Regions from separate parts of the Kitasatospora sp. NPDC041988 genome, predicted to be linked through region 2. Evidence: riboswitches for the same ligand, from Rfam matches in the RefSeq annotation. Region 2 holds a riboswitch; the other holds the start of a gene.
The links. Region 2 has a riboswitch for cyclic di-AMP ahead of ACZ6NC_RS30965 (glycoside hydrolase family 16 protein). Riboswitches for the same ligand answer to the same signal wherever they lie in the genome.
Positions count from the first base shown of each region.

Region 1: linked by a shared signal. The riboswitch ahead of ACZ6NC_RS03620 (C40 family peptidase) and the one ahead of ACZ6NC_RS30965 (glycoside hydrolase family 16 protein) in region 2 are both predicted to bind cyclic di-AMP.

Region 1 is NZ_JBVJCO010000002.1:148,403-157,444, reverse strand. Features, by position in the region: gene ACZ6NC_RS03640 (glycosyltransferase family 4 protein) at 1-887, opposite strand, end outside; gene ACZ6NC_RS03635 (glycosyltransferase 87 family protein) at 1,132-2,544, shown strand; gene ACZ6NC_RS03630 (hypothetical protein) at 2,541-3,584, opposite strand; gene ACZ6NC_RS03625 (C40 family peptidase) at 3,749-4,813, opposite strand; gene ACZ6NC_RS03620 (C40 family peptidase) at 5,039-6,187, opposite strand; cyclic di-AMP (ydaO/yuaA leader) riboswitch at 6,198-6,351, opposite strand; gene ACZ6NC_RS03615 (C40 family peptidase) at 6,678-7,721, opposite strand; gene ACZ6NC_RS03610 (NYN domain-containing protein) at 7,933-9,042, opposite strand, start outside.
Region 2 is NZ_JBVJCO010000039.1:21,315-30,356, forward strand. Features, by position in the region: gene ACZ6NC_RS30960 (hypothetical protein) at 1-539, shown strand, start outside; gene ACZ6NC_RS30965 (glycoside hydrolase family 16 protein) at 567-1,805, opposite strand; cyclic di-AMP (ydaO/yuaA leader) riboswitch at 1,808-1,933, opposite strand; gene ACZ6NC_RS30970 (esterase/lipase family protein) at 2,146-3,549, opposite strand; gene ACZ6NC_RS30975 (MoaF-related domain-containing protein) at 3,814-4,143, shown strand; gene ACZ6NC_RS30980 (alpha/beta hydrolase) at 4,217-5,359, opposite strand; gene ACZ6NC_RS30985 (TetR/AcrR family transcriptional regulator) at 5,737-6,357, opposite strand; gene ACZ6NC_RS30990 (FHA domain-containing protein) at 6,739-7,761, shown strand; gene ACZ6NC_RS30995 (hypothetical protein) at 7,872-8,264, shown strand; gene ACZ6NC_RS31000 (Pr6Pr family membrane protein) at 8,422-9,042, opposite strand, start outside.

The DNA of each region.
Region 1 (9,042 bases), on a different contig from region 2:
AGGTAGACGATGCCCAGGCCCTCGACGTCCAGCCCGCCCCGGCGGGTGCGGCAGGGCATCGCGAAGACATCCCCCGCGCCGTAGTGCGCGGGCAGCTCCTCCCACGGCACCGAGCCGGTGAAGCGCACCGAGGGGCGGACTCCCCGGGCGTCGGCGAGCTTCTCGAGGTCCGCCCGGTACGGGCCGCCGCCGACGATCAGCAGCACGGCGTCCGGCACGTCCGCGAGGATCTGCGGCATCGCCTCGATCAGGGTGTCCTGGCCCTTGCGCGGCACCAGCCGGGAGACGCAGACCACCACCGGCCGGTCCGCCAGGCCGAGCCGGCGGCGCAGCTCGGCGCCGCCCGACTCCGGGTGGAAGGTCTGCTCGTCCACGCCCGGCGGCAGCTGCACCATCCGCGCGGCCGCCTCCGGGCCGACCGCGTCGGCGATCCGGGAGCGGGTGTACTCGCCGAGGTAGGTCAGGGTGTCGGTGCCCGCGCCGATCCGGCGCAGCAGCTGCCGCGCCGCCGGGAGCTGGGCCCAGGCGGCCTCGTGCCCGTGCGTCATGCCGAGCAGCCGGCCGGCCCCGGCGCGGCGCAGCGCGGGGGCCATCAGCCCGAGCGGGGCGGCGGCGCCGAACCAGACGGAGTCGCACTTCTCGGCCCGCAGGATCTCGGCGGCCCGCCGGGTGACCCGCGGTGTGGGAACCATCACCTTCGTCCGGTCGCGGATCACCGGGAACGGCTGCTCGGCGTCGAACCGGGCGACCTCGCTGCCGTCGCGCCAGGTCGAGGCGTACACCACGATGCTCCCGGCGGGCTGACGGACAGCCATGTTGTGGACGAAGGCCTGGATACCGCCGGGTCGCGGCGGGAAGTCGTTGGTGACGATCAAGGTCTTGTGCATCAGGCCACGGCTCGCTCGGTCGGGGGGTGCTCGGTGTACCGCTGGGTGATCCGTACGATAGGTCAACACCATGACCCGCCGGGAACGGAACCGTGCACGGCAACCGTTTCACCCCCGGGTCTGTCCTAGTACCTAGGCAGCCGGTGGGGCCCGCCCGGACGACGGCGAGTGCCCGACACCGACCGCCCGGGCGTCCGTCTCGCGACGCCTCCGGTGGGACGTCCGAGACGAACGAGGGAGCGCAGTGGAGTTGGCCCCGGCCACCGAGTCCGGTAACCCCAGCGGCGCCGACGACCCCGGCACGGCGCTGGCCGTCCGCCAGGAGCCCGTCCAGGCCCCCGCCCGCCCCGCCGGGCGTGCCGGGGCGCTCTGTGCGCTCGGCGGGAGCTGGCTGGCCACCCGGACGCTGCTGCTGCTGCTGGTGACCGGCGTGCTGCGGATGGCCGGCGGGGACGTCACCACCGACGTCTGGCTGATCTACCACGGCTGGTACGGCGTCCTGCAGACCGGCACCTTCCCGCTGGACGACGTCACCTGGCAGTACCCGCCCGGCGCCGCCCTGGTGATCATGCTGCCGGGGCTGCTGCCCTGGTCGTACCTGGTCTCCTTCTGGGTGATCTGCGGGATCGCGGACGCGGCCGCCATGGCCTTGCTGGTGCGGACCGGGCTGCGCAAGGGCCGGGCGCTGACCGGCGCCTGGGTCTGGGTGGCCGGCGTCCCGCTGCTCGGCCCGATGATCTACAACCGGTACGACGTCATCGTCACCGCGATCGCGGTGGCCGGCCTGCTGGCGCTGATCCGCCGCCCGGCGATCGGCGGACTGCTGCTGGGCCTGGGCGGGATCATCAAGATCTGGCCGCTGCTCGGCCTGATCGGCACCCCGTCCGGCCGGCGCACCCGCCGTGCCTGGACGGCCGCGGCGGCCACCGCCGTCTCGGTGGGCTTCCTGCTCGCGGCCGGCATGAACGGCGCGTTCGAGTTCCTGACGTTCCAGAAGGACCGCGGCGTCGAGGTGGAGTCGGTGGGCGCGCTGCCGCTGCACTTCGCCCGGATCGCCGGGGCCTGGGACGGCAAGGTGATGATGAACTACGGCTCGGTGGAGATGCTCGGGCCGTGGGTCAACGTGGTCGGCAAGGTGATGATGGCCGGCACCCTGCTGGGCTTCGCCTGGCTGGTGCTCTGGCGCTTCACCGCGAAGCGCCGCAACGCCGCCACCATGTACGACGCGGCGCTGACCGCGCTGCTGATCTTCACCGTGACCAGCCGGGTGATCAGCCCGCAGTACCTGGTCTGGCTGGTCGGCGTGGCCGCGGTCTGCCTGACCGTACGCGGCAGCAGCCAGCGGCCGGTGGCGCTGCTGATCCTGGCCGCGACGCCGCTGACCCTGGTGGAGTTCCCGCTGATGTTCAGCGAGGTGGTCGGCAGCGAGCCGTGGGCGATCACCTGGCTCACCCTGCGCAACCTGCTGCTGGTGGCCGCCGCCGTGCTCTCCTGCATCCGGCTCTGGCGCTCCACCCGCGGCTCCGAGCAGCTGCCGCCCACCGTGGTGCTGGCCCACCCGGAGCCCGCCTCCGCCTACCCGGTGCGACCGGGTATCGCGTACGAGCAGGACCTGCTGGACGGCATCGGCCGGCCGAGGGCCGGCGAGCGGCGCTAGGCGTTTCCGACGGCCTTGAGCCGCCGGACCTCGGCGAGCCAGAGGCCGGTGAACTCAGCCAGTCCGAGTCCCAGTTCGGCCCGGAGCACGCGGTCCAGCCGCTGCTCCCGGCCGTCCCCCTGGCCCGCAGCGCCGACCGCGCGGTAGAGGGCGACCAGCCGCTCGGGCCCGTGACGGCGGGCGATCAGCTCACAGGCCAGCCAGGACTGCTCGTAGGCCTGGGCGATGCCGGCCGACCCGGCGGCGAAGTCCTGGTCGGCGGGCAGCGCCGTGGGCAGCTTCCCGGCGGCGACGTCACGGGCCAGCTCGGGAGCGATCTGCTGCGGGGAGCGGCCGGAGCCCCGGTAGCCCGTCCAGTCGGCGACGCCCTCGGAGAGCCAGAGCGGCGTCCAGGCGCGGGTGTCGGCCCGGGTCGCCACGTGCGTGGCCTCGTGGGTGATCACCACCTGGCGGCCGAAGTCGCTGAGCCCGCCGTACGCCTCGGGGTTGACCAGCACCCGGTCGGCCGGGGTGTGCCAGGGCGCGCCGGGCGCCGCGGTGGTGACGGCCGCCATACCGGTCCAGGCGGCCGGGTCGGCCTCCAGCAGCCGGGCGAACTGCGCCTCGGTGGCGGGCAGTTCCAGCAGCAGCCGGCCCGCCCAGCCGGTGCCCCAGAGCGCGCCGACGGCAGCGACGGCCCGGTCGGCCACGGCGGCGAGCCCGGCCGGGTCCGGTCCGCCCGCCAGGCCGAGCACCAGGGCGTGCTCACCACGGGCGGGCGCGACGGTGCCGAAGTCCCAGAACGGCGGCGGGCCCCCCGCGCTCTCCTCCCGCTCGACCCGCCAGCCGCCGGCGGTGCGCAGCAGCGCGAGCCGGCGCGGGTACACCACGGGGTACTCGTCGTACCCGGCCACCCGGACGGCCAGCTCGGCGGTGGCGCTCAGCCGGTCCGGCGCGCCGGCCGGGCCGAGTACGAGGTTCCGGTAGCCCGCCTCGGCGAGCGGCAGCGCGGGCGGCCCGGCGGCCAGGGCCCGGGCCCGTTCGGCCAGCAGTGCCGTCACCTCCGCACGGTGGTCCCCCGCCGCCCGCGCGGGCGCCGCCGGGGCGGCCCCGGGCAGCGAGAGCTGGGCCAGCCCGCCGGCGGCGAGCAGCAGCGCACCGCGCCGGGACAGCGTGCAGCGGCGTGCCCCGGCAGCGGTGGGAGGAGGTGTCGGCCCGGGCCGGCTCAGAGCCGGATCACCCCCGCGACGGGCATCGCGTTGACGCTCTCGTACCGGACCTTGGCGCCCGGGTACGGGGCATGCACGATCACCCCGCCGCCGGCGTACATGCCGACGTGGTGCATGTCCCGGTAGAAGATCACCAGGTCTCCCGGTCGCGCCTCGGAGATGCCGACCCGCTGGCCGGCGTACGCCTGGGCCTGCGAGGTGCGCGGCAGGGTCACTCCGGCCTGCCGCCAGCTCCAGTACATCAGACCGGAACAGTCGAACGCGCGGGGCCCGGTGGATCCGTACGCATAGGGCGAGCCGATCATCTTCACGGCCGCGGCCAGCGCGGCGGCGCCGCGTTCGGAGGCGGGCGGGGCGGTGCCCAGGTCGAGCCGGTCGGTGCCGCGGGTGGCGCGCTGCTCGGCCTCGCGGGCGTCCTGGGCGGCCATCCGGGCCCGTTCGCCGGCACCCAGGCTGTTGAGCAGTTTCTGCGCCTCGGCCAGCCGCTGCTGGATCTGCTGTTTGCTCTCGGCCAGGGTGCGGCGGCTCTGGTCCAGCTCGGCGAGCTTGACGGAGGTCTCGGCGCGGCGCTGGTCGAGCCGGCGCTGACGGCCCACCACCTCGTGCAGCGTCTCGTTCTGCCGCTCGGCCTCCTGGTCCAGGCTGCGGGCCCTGGAGAGGTAGCCCTCGGGGTCGGTGGAGAGCATCAGCTGGACGGTCTGCGCCATGCCGCCGCCGCGGTACTCGGCGCCGGCCACGGTGGCGAGGTCGCCGCGCAGCTGGTTGAGCTCGTCCTGGGCGACGGCGACCTGCTGCTGGAGGGTGCCGGTCTCGTGCTGGAGCCGCTGCTGGGCGTCGAGCGCCGCGTTGTACTTCTCCGAGGCCTGCTCGGCCTCGTCGTAGAGCTGCTCGACCTGTGCCTTGACGTCCTTGCGGCTGGAGGGCGTGTCCGGCGAGCCCGGCGTGGCCTGGGCGGTGCCGCCACCGGCCAGGCCGAGCACGGTGGTGGCCGCCGCTGTCAGCACCAGCGCGCGGGCGAGCGCGTGCGCTCCTGACAGCGGGGAACGGCGGTGCACGGCCATGCGACGGTGGCTCCAATCCTGCGGCCCGGCCCCGCCGCCGCACCGGGGGCGGGCGGCTCGTGAGCGGGAGTCCGGTGGCAGACGTTAGCGAGTCCGGGCGATCGAGTCCAAACCCCTCCCAACCCGAATATTTGACCCTCAATCGGACATCTGCCCGAGCCGCCGGAAAAGCCGCAGGCCCGGCCTCCCACGAGGGGAGACCGGGCCCACTGGGGCTGATGCGGATCAGACGCGCACGATGGCGGAGATCGGCAGCATGGTGGCGGTCTCGTACCGGACCACCGCGCCGGGCTTCGGCGCGTGGATGACCTGCCCGCCGCCCACGTACAGGGCGACGTGGCTGGCGTCCGCGCGGTAGATGATCAGGTCGCCGGGCTGGGCGTTGGCGATGTTGGTGCCCACGTTGGTCCCGTAACCGGCCTGCTGCTGCGAGGTGCGCGGCAGCGACACGCCCGCCTGCGCGTAGGCCCAGCCGGTGAGGCCGGAGCAGTCGAAGGAGCTCGGGCCGGTGGCGCCGTAGACGTACGGCGAACCGAGCTTGCTCTCGGCGGCGGCGATCGCGGCGGAGGCGCGCGAGCCGTTGGCGGCGGGCGCGGACGGCGCGGCGGGCTTGGCGGCGGCCGGCGTCGAGGACGACGCGCCGAGGTCGCTGCGGGTGTTGTCGCGGGATGCACGGTCGGCGTCCGCCTTGGCCTTGGCCTCGGCCTTGGCGGCGTCCGCCTTCGCCTTCGCCTCGGCGGCGGCCTTCTCCTCGGCCGCGCGCATCGCCTGGCGCTCCTGCTCGGTCAGCGTGTTGAGCAGGTCCTGGGCCTTGGCCAGCTTGCCCTGGACCTCTTCCTTGGAGGCCTTCAGCTGCTGGGTGGTGGTCTCCAGCTCGCCGAGCTTGGCCTGGGCCTCGTTGCGGTCCTGGTCGAGCTTGCGCTGCTGCTCCTGGAGCTCCTTCAGCGCGCCGGACTGGGTGCTGCTGGCCTGGGTCAGCGCACCGGCCTGGTTCAGGAAGTTGTCCGGGCTGGACGAGAGCATCAGCTGCACGGTCGACGATATGCCGCCGGTGCGGTACTGCTCGCCGGCGATCTCGGCGAGGCCGCCCTGGGCCTCGGTCACCGAGGCCTGCTGACGGGCCACCTTGTCCTGCAGCTCACCGACCTGCTTCTGCAGCTCCTGCTGCTTGGCCTGGGCGCCGTTGAACTTCTCGGTCGCCTGCTCGGCCTGCTCGTTGAGCTGGTCGACCTGCTCCTTGACCTGGTCCTTGGTCGGCGTCGGGTCGGCGTGGGCGCCGGACTGTGCGGAGAGGGCGACGGCCGCGGCGGCGACACCGGTCAGGATCGAGACCCGGGCGCGGCCGGCAGGCTTGGGACGACGATGGGACGCCACGAAGGCGGACTCCTTCTTCCAACGCCCGCCTACCGGGTGAGCTGACGGGTTCGGGCCGGAAGCGTGCCCTACGACGCCTCACCGGCCGTTCCAGCGGCCGACCTGGCGCCGATTCACCCCGAGGAACGTGGTTCCCCGGCTCCGCTCCACAGCGCCCCCGACTGCTGGGCTCCCCGTCGGACCGGTCCTGCGACCCGTCCCGCTGCTTCACGAACTCGGCGGTAAACCCCCGCCGCCACCCAGGCTGGGTGATCGACTGTGCGGTGGTTCGAGTCACGACCCTAGTAACAGAACCGTGATCCGTTCAAATCCTTGTCAGAAAAAAGACGGAAGAATACCCAAGTTCATTTGTGAATATGACCGGGTGTGACCAGCGCCGTACGCGGAGCTGATCATTTATCACCATGCGGTCGGGAACGCCGACGCCACCCCCGACCGGAGGTGGCGCGGATCACAGGGCCGTATCGCGGCCCGTGGGCGTGTCGGTCCGTCAGACCCGGCGGATGGTGTTGATCTTCATCGCGTCGGCCTTCATCACCTTCACCACGTCGCCGGTGTGCGGGGCGTGCACCACCATGCCGTTGCCGATGTACATCGCGACATGGCTGCGGTCGTCGCGGTAGATGATCAGGTCGCCCGGCTGGGCCTCGGCCAGCGAGGGCACCCGGGTGCCGACGTTGCCCTGCGCCTGCGAGGTGCGCGGCAGCGAGACGCCGGCCTTCCCGTACGCCCAGACCATCAGGCCGGAGCAGTCGAAGGTGCTCGGGCCGGTGGCGCCCCAGATGTACGGCGAGCCCTGCTTGCTCATCGCGTTGGAGACGGCCGCCCCGGCGTAGCCGCCGGCCTGCGGCAGGCTGCCGAGGTCTGCCCGGGCGCTGTCACGCGAGGCCCGGTCGTCCTGCTGCTGGGCGGCCTTCAGCGCGGCCCGCTCGGAGGCGCTGAGCGAGTTCATCAGGTCCTGGGCGGCCTTGAGCTTCTGGTTGACGTCGGCCTTGGACTGGTTCAGGTCCTTGGTCGTGGTGTCCAGCGAGGCGAGGATCGCGGCGGCCTCGGTCTTCTGCTGGTCCAGCCGGCGCTGCTGGTCCTGGAGGCCCTTGAGCGCCTCGGTCTGGCTGGAGCTGGCCTGCTGCACGCTGGAGGCCTTGTCCAGGTAGCCGGACGGGTCGGAGGAGAGCATCAGCTGCACGGACGGGTCGATGCCGCCGGTGCGGTACTGCTCGCCGGCCACCGCGGCCAGCCCGCCCTGAAGCTGGGTCATCTGGTCCTGACCGCGCGCCACCTGGTCCTGGAGCTGGTCGGCCTGCTTGCGGAGCTGGTCGGCCCGCTCCTTGGCGCCGTTGTACTTCTCGGTCGCCTGCTCCGCCTCTTCCTGGAGCTGGTCGATCTGCGCCTTCACGTCCTCCTTCTTGGGGGACGGGCTCGGCGCGGCATGGGCGGCGACCTGGGCGGAGAGGGCGACCGCGGTCGCCGCTGCAGCGGTGAGCACGGAGACCCGCGCGCGGCTCGGCTGCTTGGGACGGCGGTGCGAGGCCAAGGGACCGGCTCCTTCTTTTTACGGACTCACCCGATCGAGTGAGAATCCGGAAAATAGGTTTGACGCCAGACCCTAGTGAAGATCCAGGCTTTGCGCCACTCCCCCGTTGGCGTGAAGCCCGGCTCGTCACCATGACTTCACGAGATCCCCAAAGCACCGCAATCCGGACGCTGACCAGGCGTCACCCCCGTCCCGGCGGGGCCCGGACAGCCTACGGCCGGGCCAGCCGGTTCAGCAGCAGCACCGAGGCGACGGGGCGCGCGCCCGCCTTCCGCACGCCCTCCGCAACCTCCCGGTCGGTGGAGACCACCACCACCGGCCGGCCCTGCGGCTCGGCCCGCACCAGGCGTCTGATCAGCTCGTCCGCCGTCTCCCCGGTCCGACTGAACCGCACCCGGACCCCGCGCGGCGGCGCCATGATCACCGGCACGTCGAGGTCCTGCCCGTCGAACACACAGGTGACCTCCGCCTGGGTGCGCTGCGCCAGCATCGCCAGCCCGCCCAGCAGCCGGATCCGCTGCTGCTCCAGCGGCAGCGTCGGATAGCCGGTCTTGGTCACGTTGTAGCCGTCCACCACCAGATGGACCTGCGGGATCGCCAGCAGCTGGTCCAGCAGCGCCGGATCGTCCTCGGCCAGCCCGCGCCGGGCCACGTCGTGCGGCGAGGCCGAACCCGGCACCACCGCCTCCACCAGGTCGGCCGGCCGAATCTGGGAGACCGGCAGGGCCAGCTCCCGCTGGAGGCCCTGCGCCGACTGCAGCACGGTGTCCAGCAGCAACCGCAACCGCATGTCCTCGACGCTGCGCCCCTCGCGGGCCGACCGGCGGCCCTGCTCGGCGGCGGTCTCCAGCTCGGAGATCCGGTGCCGCAGCCGACGCGCCTCGCTCTCGGCCGCGCTGCGCTCGGCGCCCGACTGCGCCTTCAGCGCCTCCAGTTCGGCGGTGAGCCGGCGGGTCTCGGCCTGCGCCCGGCGGGTGTCGCTCTCCAGCGACCGCACCTTCCGGCGCAGCGAGTCGGCCTCCTTGCGGACGTCCTCGGACTCGGTCCGCTGCCGGTCCAGATCGGACCGGGCCGCGGAGCGCACCTCGGCCAGCTCCGCCTGCAGCTTCTCCACCAGCCGCGCCGCCTCGGCGGCCGCGCCCTCGGCGCCGGCCCGCTCCGCCTCCTCGCCGGCCTCGGAGACCAGCCGGCTCCAGCCCGCCGAACGCACCAGATAGGCGGCCGCCGCGACGTCCATCGGATCGGCGGCCCCGGGCACGCTGCCGGACTCCAGCGCCTTGACCAGATCGGGCTGGCCCAGCCGCAGCCGCTCCGCTATCCG
Region 2 (9,042 bases):
GTTACTTCGGCAGGTCACTGACGGTGGGGTCGGTGCTGGTGGCGCTGGCCGCCGGGCCGGCGTGGGCGTGTCCGGGCGCCGACCCGGAGCCCGGGGGCGATCCGGCTGCGGAGGTCGCCGCACCCGCGGCACCGGCGGCGTCCGACTCCGACCTGGAGGTGGTCCGGATCGACCCGGCCGCCGCCGCGCCCGGCGGCACCACCACGGTGCACGCCTTCATCGCCAACACCGGACCGGACCGGACGGCCTCCCCGTTCACCGTGGTGGTCACCCTGCCGGAGGGGGTGACGGCCGAGGGGCCGTTCTTCCCGGAGAACTGCTACGACTTCCAGAACGGCCACCGGGTGCGCTGCACCTTCCCGGCCGGGCTGGGCGCGTACCAGAGCGCGACGGCGCAGGTCCCGGTCCGACTCGCCCCCACCGTCCCCGTCGGCGACCTGAGCGGCGGCTATGTCGCGGTGCGCGGTGACGACGACCGGAACGATGCGAACAACCGGCAGCCGTTCACGATCCACGTCGTGGAGACCGCCCGCTCCTGACGGGGCAGGCGGTCTCCACGTCCGGTCCTAGCGGTAGACCCGGACGTAGTCCGCCGCGAAGGTGATCGGAGTCGTGCCCTGCGGCGCGGGGTGGTACTGCCCCGCGCTCAGGGACAGGTTGAGGATCGGGTACGCCGACCAGTTGGCGCCGACGCCCGTACCGTCCGAGAAGACCTTCACACCGTTGATGTACCAGTCGACCGAGGTGGCGCCGTAATGGGTGCCGACGGTGACCCACTTGTCATGGGCGATCGCCGTCGCGTCGGTGACGTACTTGTGGTTCGGGTTGATGTGGTTGGTCAGCTCCAGCAGGTTGGCGTTGTCCGTGTGGTACTCGAAGCTGTCGATCTCGCCGTGGGTGCCGCTGGTGCTGTTCCAGGTCCAGAGCGCCGGCCAGGCTCCGGTACCGGCCGGGAGCTTGACCCGGGTCTCGATGTAGTCGCCGGTCTTCACCTTGAAGCCCTCGCTGGAGTACTCGGTGGTGAGCAGCCCGGTGTCCCAGGCCTGCTTGCCGTTCTCCAGCGTGTGGGTGCTCGGCTTGGCGGTGAAGGTGGCGACACCGCCGGAGACGCTGACGTTGTTCTTGTTCAGCCAGTCGAGCTTGTTGTCGTTCGGGTTGTGGTCGCCGTAGTGGTACGAGCTGCTCTTGTCGGCGGTCCAGCGGGAGCCCAGGGCGAGGCTGTCGAAGTCGTCGGACCAGGTGAGCTTCTTGCCGGCGACGGGCACAGCGGTGGTCGGGGTGCTGGTCGGCGCGGGGGTGCCGGTCGGCGCCGGGGTGGGGGTGGGGCTCGGGGTGGCGGTGGCGTTGGAGACCACGAGCTGCCGGGAGGCCAGGTTGTGCCAGGCGCCGCCGTTGTCCTGCCAGAAGCCGAACTGGGTGTAGGTGCCGGCCGGCAGCGTGCGCGAGCCGGTGGTGATCGACAGCCCGCTCGGGCAGATCTGCGCGTTCGCGACGTTGCCGGGGAAGTCGAGGTTGTGGCCCGCCGCGTCGCGCACGCCGACGCCGACCGTCTTGGCGGTGAAGCAGGCCGACGAGTGGACGGTCAGCGAGGCGGTGGAGGCCTTGCCCGCGACCATGGTCGCCGGGCCGAGCTTGTCCTGGGTGACGGTCGGCGCGGTGGCCGCCTGGGCCCCGCTCACCGCCGGTACGCCGAGCAGGCCGGCGCCGCTGATGGCGAGCGCGCCGGTGACGGCGAAGGCGGCGTTGCGGCCGCGGCGGGAGGGGCGGGCATGGCGCGGCGCGTTGCGCCGGGCAGGCTTCTGCATGGCAGTGTCCTCTGCGACGCCTGCGAGGTGAGCTGTCGGGTTCGGGCTGAGGTTGCCCGGCCGCCTGTGGAGCGGCTTCACCCCTAGCCGCGGCCCGCGCGCGGAGAGCGCACGGGCCTGGCACTGACCTGGGTCCCCCGCTCCCGTCCGCTGTGGTGCTCGGTTGCCGGCCGGCGGGTGGACAGGACTCGGCGTCCCGACGGCGGAGGTCCGCGAAGCGGACGTCCCGTGCAGGCTAGGCAGGCCGTCCGGGAGGCGACAACCCGACGGGGGGCGTTGTCGCGCAGCTCACAGTGGAGTCGATCAACGACGGTACGGAGTGGATCAGTTGGCCGACCGGTCAGCCGAGCCAGCCGTCCACCTGGCTCATCGCGTCCGGGGACCAGGCCAGCTCCAGGTGGTTGAGCCCGGTGAGCAGCCGGGTGCCGCCGACGGTACCGATCCCGGTGGCGTCCAGGGCGCTGCGGGTGAAGACGATGCCGTCGCTCGGCCCGCGGTTCTCGTTGAGCACGCCGGGGATGTCGGCCGAGCCACCGGCCAGCAGGTAGGTGCGGACCGCCACCGGGATGCCCGCCTGCTGGAGCGGCCCGATCAGCGAGCCGGCGTCGATGGCCGCCTGGATGCCCTGGCCGGAGGTGTAGTAGCCCTGGCCGCCGTAGTAGGTCGTCCACCAGTCCTGGGCGGAGCCGTCCACGCCGTAGGTGGCGTCCCACCGGGCGAGCAGCTGGCGCTGGCCCGGGTAGCAGTCGTACCCGCCGCTGGGCAGCACGCCGAGGCAGGGCTGGGCGGTGTACGTGCCGTAGCAGGTCATGTACAGGTGCGGCGACGGCGCGTTGGCGGTGCCGCCGCAGGCCGGCCAGGTGGCCAGCGAGAACGCCCAGCCGTGCGCGTACACGTAGTCCAGGCCGCCGTTCGGCCCGCCGACGGTGACCAGGCGGCGGACGTCACCCGCGTACGCCCGGCCCCAGGAGGGGCGCACCGAGGACACGTACGCGCGGGCCGCGACCTCGCCCTTGCTCCACGCGACCACGTCCACCTGGGGCACCCCGAGCCGGGCGCGGATCAGGGCGATCGCGTCGCCGACGGCCTGCGCCTGGAGCAGGTTGTCGCCCTGCTTGTGGGCGAACCCGATCGCGAAGACGCGGTGGCCGGTGCCGGCGAGGTACTGGGCGAGGCCGGTGGAGGGGCAGGCGGACGCGCCGCAGGTGCCGCTCTCGTTCGGGTCGGCCCAGGCGCGGTCGGCGTTGTCGTTGGCGCCGTGGACGAGCAGGACGGGCGTGGCGCGGCTGCCGGTGTCCCAGCCGGCGGCGGAGTAGAGCAGGAAACGCCCGGAGAAGGGCTGGCGGACGCCGCCGAAATAGGTGAGGCGGGCGCCGTCCTGGTCACCGCGCCCGCCGGGCGGGTACTGCTCGGCGCGGAAGCCGGTCGTGGTGTCCAGGTAGCGCTCGACCTTGGCCCAGCCGTTGCCGGGGGCGGGGAAGGTGGCCTCCAGGGCGAGGGACGCGGTGGCGGGGGCGGTGGCCGCCGACACGGGTGGGGGCGCGCAGAGGAGGAGCGCGGCGAGGGTGAGGAGGACGGTGAGGGCGGCGGGCAGGCGTCCGGCGGTACGGCGCCAGGCGGTGGGCGGGCGCGTACCGGCGGGCGGGCGTCCGGCGGCGGGGCGCGAGGCGGTGGGCAGGCGCCCGGCGGCAAGGCGCTCAATGGCGGGCAGGCGTCTGGCGGTACGGCGCGAGGTGGCGGGCATCGGCGGCTCCCTGGTCGGGCCGGTGGGCGGGCGGGCTGGTGGCGGGCTGGGCGGGGCCCACGTCCCGGTGGGCCGGAGCTGCACGGTACGGCCGGGCCGCCGGGCCGCCCATGTGCCGGCGTCACACCCGGCGGGCGGGCGGCGTGGCGGCCCGTGCCGTGGCGGGGTGGCCGCAACGCCGCCGCGGAGGTCACCCGTCGGATAGGTTGGAGCTCCACCCGCAGTGCCGTGCCGCCCAGACCAGAGACGAGGACCCGTCCCGCCATGACCGCGCCCCTGCCCGCCTTCGCCGGCCGCACCTACCTCTTCCAGGTCGACAACGGCGCGGCCTTCCGCAACGCGTACTCGGCCGACGGCAAGCGGCTGCGCTGGGAGGGCCTCGGCGAGTCGGCCGGCCAGTGGGAGGACGTGGCGCTGCACGTCGCCGAAGTGGGCCCGGAGCTGTACTTCGTCAGCTGGACCGAGCAGAGCGGCATCACCGTCAGCCACGTGATGGACCTCGGCAAGCTGACGGTGCGTGCGTTCTGGACGTACGAGGGCGAGGGCGGCCGGGTCGGCGAGCTGCACACGGGCACGCTGGAGCCGGTGGCCTGAGCGGGCGGGTTGTGCCCTCCTACGCGGGGTACTCCGGTCCGACCGGTCTGACCGGCCAGACCCGTGAGCCCTTTCAGACCGGCTGGCCCGGCACCTTGAGGTGCTGCGAGAGCCACTCCAGCGAGGACGGCAGGAGCTTGCTCCAGGTCTCGAAGTTGTGGCCGCCGGTGTGCAGCATGCTGTACGAGACCTTCATCGGGCTCTGCACCGCGGCGACGAACGCCTCGGTCTCGCGCCGGTAGTTGCCGTCGCCCTCCTTCGTCCCGGCCAGCAGCACGGACACCTTGGGCTGCGGCAGGTTCTTGAGGCGCCACATCAGGTCGGCCTCGTCGCGGCGCCGCTCACTGCCCTTGAAGAGGTCGGGGACGGTCGGGTCGTCGGCGGCCTGGTAGTAGCCGGAGAGCGAGACGGCGGTCGGGAAGACCTCCGGGTGCCGCATGGCGAGCTTGAGCGCGCAGTAGCCGCCGGTCGAGTTGCCCATGAAGCCCCACGCCTGCGGGTCGGCGGAGACCCGGTAGCTCGCCTGGAGTGCCGACGGGACGTCCTTGGTGAAGTACGTCTCCGACTGGGCACCGCCCGGGATGTCCTCGCACTCGGTGTCCAGCGGCAGCGCGGGCGAGGGACGCACCAGCACCATCACGGTCGGCTGCATCCTCCCCTCCTGGAGCAGCTTGAGCGCCGCGCCCGGGTAGTTCAGCCGGGTCACCAGGTTCTTGGCGATGCCGGGAAAGCCGGTGCTGACGATCACCACCGGGAACTGCCTCTGCGCGTACTCCGGTTGGAAGTACTGCGGCGGCAGGTACACGTACCCCTCGGTGGAGAGCCGGGTGGTGGCACCGTCGATCCGCACTTCGCGGATCTCGCCGGACTGCTTGGGCTCGCGGCCGAGCGCACCGCCGCCCTGGACGGAGGCGTGGCCGATGGTCTCCACCGTGAGCCGGCCGGAGGCGTCCGCCTTGTTCTGGATGACCACCGGGCCGGAGTCGCCGGTGCCGAGCAGGTCGTCCCAGCTGCTGTAGAAGGCGAAGTAGTTGTTGGCCACCAGGCCGAGTGCGGCGAGCACCGTGAGCTGGGTGGCGAGCAGCGCGCCGATCCGGCCGAGCACTGCCTGCCAGGTCTGCTTCGCCAGCCTCGGCCACAGCCAGACCGTGCCGGCCATCATCACGACCGCGATCAATACGGTCAGCGCCAGCACCTTGTGGCTCGTCAGACCCATGTCCTACTTGCTCCCACGCCTCGTACGTCCCCCGCCCCGACCACCGGCGGTCAGTTGCCAGGACACTCGGGACGGCCACCCCGGTTCCCCCGTCCGCAGCGGGGGCCGTCGCCGAGGCTCGATCGACAACCCTAGCGGTCCGCGGAGGCCTTCCGGACCCGCCGACCAGCGGGGATCTGCGGGGCGGACGGGGTCCGGAAGTATGACGTCGGGCGTGCGGCGGTGCGCTGTGGCGGTGCGTCACGGTGGTGCGGGGCGGTGGTGGGTGGGCGCGTGTGGTGGTTCGGGCGTGCCGCGAGGCGGGCGGTGGTGCGGGCGGGCGGGCGGGCGGTGGTGCGGGCGGGCGGGCGGGCGGGCGGTGGTGAACTGGCGCCGGGTCAGCTGACGAGCGTCCAGAGGCGCAGGCCCGCGGTCAGTTCGCGCATGCAGCGGGCGCCCAGCTCCTGGGGCGAGCCCGGGCCGACGGTCGGGGCCTCCGAGAAGGCCCACTCCTCCAACGCCACCCGAATGGCGGTAGTGGCGGCCGCCGCCGCGAGCCGGATCTCCAGCGCGTCCGTCCCGCGCGGGCAACGGGCGGCGATCACCTCGTGCAGCCGCTCCTCCGAGTCGCCGTGCACCCGCTGCCAGACGTCGGCCAGGCGCGGGTCCCGGAGCAGGTCGCGGGTCCAGTGCATGGCCTCGATGGCCGGGTCGTCGGCCGGGGTCAGCGACTCGGCCGCCGAGCGCTCCAGCGCCTCACGCACCGGCAGCTCGGCCGAGCTCTCCGCGAACAGCAGCACCCAGCGCCGCCCGCCCGCCGCCAGCAGTGGGGCGACGGCGTCCTCCTTCACCGAGAAGTAGCGGTAGAAGGTGCGCAGCGAGATGCCGGAGGCAAGGGCGATCTCCTCGGCGGTGACCCCCTCGGCGCCGCGTTCGGCGAAGAGTGCGGCGGCGTTGCGGGCGATCTCCAGCCGGGTGGCGTCACGGCGGCGCTGGTTCAGGGTGGGGCGTCCGGTCACGGCGGTCAGCGTACGCGGGCGGGCGGGCACGGTGGCGTGATGTGCCACTTCGGCGCAGCGTGTCCGGTTGGCGCGACATGCCTGGTAGGCGCGGCATGTCGTTGTGGCGTCACGCGCCCGGGTGGCGCGGCGCATCGCATCGACACAGCAAAACTCCCCCCGCCCTCGGCCACGGCTTCGCCGGGCCGGAGACGGTGGCCGGCGTGATCGCCATGCCGGCCAGTCGGCGGTTTCCCGGATCGCACCCCGGTCGGGCTGTCGCCCAGGGGGGAGGTGGCCTTTACTGGAAGGGAAGGCACCCGAGCCGGCGGGCGGGCGGATCGATTCGCCGCCGTCGGTGGTTCACCGGTTCGCCGGTCTCACCCGGCAGGAGGTAGTGCCATGAGCCCGCCTTCGCGAGAGCAGGCCTTACCCCGCCTCGTCGTGGACAGCCCCGACCGGCTCCGGGGGCAGGTCTTCGTCCTCGCCGATCAGCCGATGACGGTCGGCCGGGACTCCGAGTGTCAGATCCACGTGGGCGATCCCGGCGTCAGCCGGCGCCATGCGGTGGTGTGGCGGTCCGGCGGGCACACCACCGTCGAGGATCTGGCGTCCACCAACGGCACCCGGCTGAACGGCCACCCGGTGCTCGGGCAGCAGGAGCTGCACACCGGGGACGTGCTGGACTTCGGCCCCTTCGAGGTGCACTACGAGGAGCCGCGCGACACCGCCGTGACCGTCCCCGGCATCGGCGCGGCGGGGCTGACGGTGACCGCCCAGACCGTCCCGCCGCCGTCCCCGCAGGAACCGCCGCCGCCATCACCACCACCACGGCCCGAGTGGGTGCCGCCATCACAACCGGCACAGCCCCAGTGGCCGCAGCCGTCGCAACCTGCACACCCTCCGCAACCGGAGCAGCAGCCGCAGCGGCAACCGCAGCCCGCAGCGGGGCAGCGGTTCGACGCCGGGCAGCGGTTCGACGCGGGGCAGCGGTTCGATGTGGGGCAGCAGCAGGCCGGGAACCTCAGCAATGTCGCCAGGGACCAGTACAACTACGTGACGCAGGCGCGGCGGGACAGCTTCTTCCGCGAGATCGCCGCCACCCGCACCCGGGCGCGGCACCTGGTCGTCGCCGGTTTCCTGCTGTTCGTGGTCGGCGGCGGAGTCTACGGCTGGGCACTGGTCAGGTTCATCGTCCACACCAACAACGCCGCCCAGTTCGAGAACCCCGACTACTCCGTACCCGACCTGCTCGGGCCGAAGGTCGGCGGAGTACCGGTCGGCGCCATCGGCTTCGCGGCGGCGGCGATCGGCAGCATCCTGATGATCGTCGGCATCGTCCTGCACATCGTGACCACCTCGCGGCGCCGCCGCTTCGAGGAGGAGGAGTCTCGTCGGCTGAACGTGCCGCCCCCGCCGCGCTGAGCCCAGCGCGGCGCCCCCATCAGGCCTCCGGCCCGGGCCGACGCGTCGAGCCGGCGCGTCGAGCCGGCGCCTCAAGCCACCGCATCGAGTCCATCACAGGAGGCCGGGCCATGGTCTTCAACATCGGCAGCCAGCAGGGCGGCGTGATCAACAACGTCGGCGGCGACCAGACCGTCCACGGCGGCCAGTCCGGCCACTTCACGGCGGACGGGCAGGACGTGCGCGGGCTGGTCGGCGAACTCCGTACGGCCGTCGAGCAGGCGCAGCTGCCGCCGGCGGTGGCGCCCGAGGTCCGGGCCGAACTGGACTCGCTCGACACGGAGGTCGCCAGGCCGGAGCCGGACCGCGAGGCGGTGGCCGGCCGACTGACCCGGATCACCAAGCTGCTCGGCTCGGCCGGCGCCCTCGTCGCCGCCGGCACCGGCCTGCTCGGGCCGCTCTCCGCACTGGCCGGCTGGCTGGGCACCCTGGGCCAGCCGATCCTGCGGGCCCTCGGGGGCTGAGGCCGGCTCGTAGTCGGACCGCCTGCTCGGGCCGCCTGCTCGGACCGCCTGCTCGGACCGGCCGGGTCGCGTTCAGGGCTCGCGTTCAGGGCTCGTGCCCGGGGCTCGTGCTCGGCGCCGGTGCTCGGCGCTGATGCCCGGTGCTCGGCGCTCGCGTTCAGGTCGGCCGGGCGTGCGCGCGGCGGCCGGTCGGCGTGGTGCCGGTACGGGCGGCCCGGCGGTCGCCCAGGGTGTTGCCCGCCCAGAGCAGCGCGGCCCCGACCAGGGCGAAGGCCCCGGTCGTCAGGAAGGACGCGCCCGCAACCCGGCAGTAGCCGCCGTAGCTGCTCGGGGTGGTCGGGTCGAGAAACCGGTACGGGTACCAGTCGACCATCAGGCCGCGGAGCAGCGTGTAGGCGAGGTAGAGCAGCGGGAGCACCAGCCAGCCGGCCGCCTCCACCGGGCGGATCCGGCGCTCCGGTGGGTCGACCAGCCAGTCGGCGAGCACTGCGGCCGGCACCAGCTGGTGCACGACGTGGTGGACCCACGGGACCATCATGTCGACGGGGTAGGGCGCCTGGAGCAGTCCGTACGCGAGCCCGGTGACGGTCGTGCACAGCAGCACCGCACCCCGCACCGTACCGGGCACCGGGCGCCGGCCGGTCAGTGCGGCCCCTCCGCCGAGCAGCAGGACGACCGCGGCGGCCATGGCACTGAGGTTGCCGAAGTAACCGAAGAAGTTCGGCAGCCCGGTGATGCCGGTCGCGGCGCGGTGACCCGCGAAGCCGAGCGCGACGAC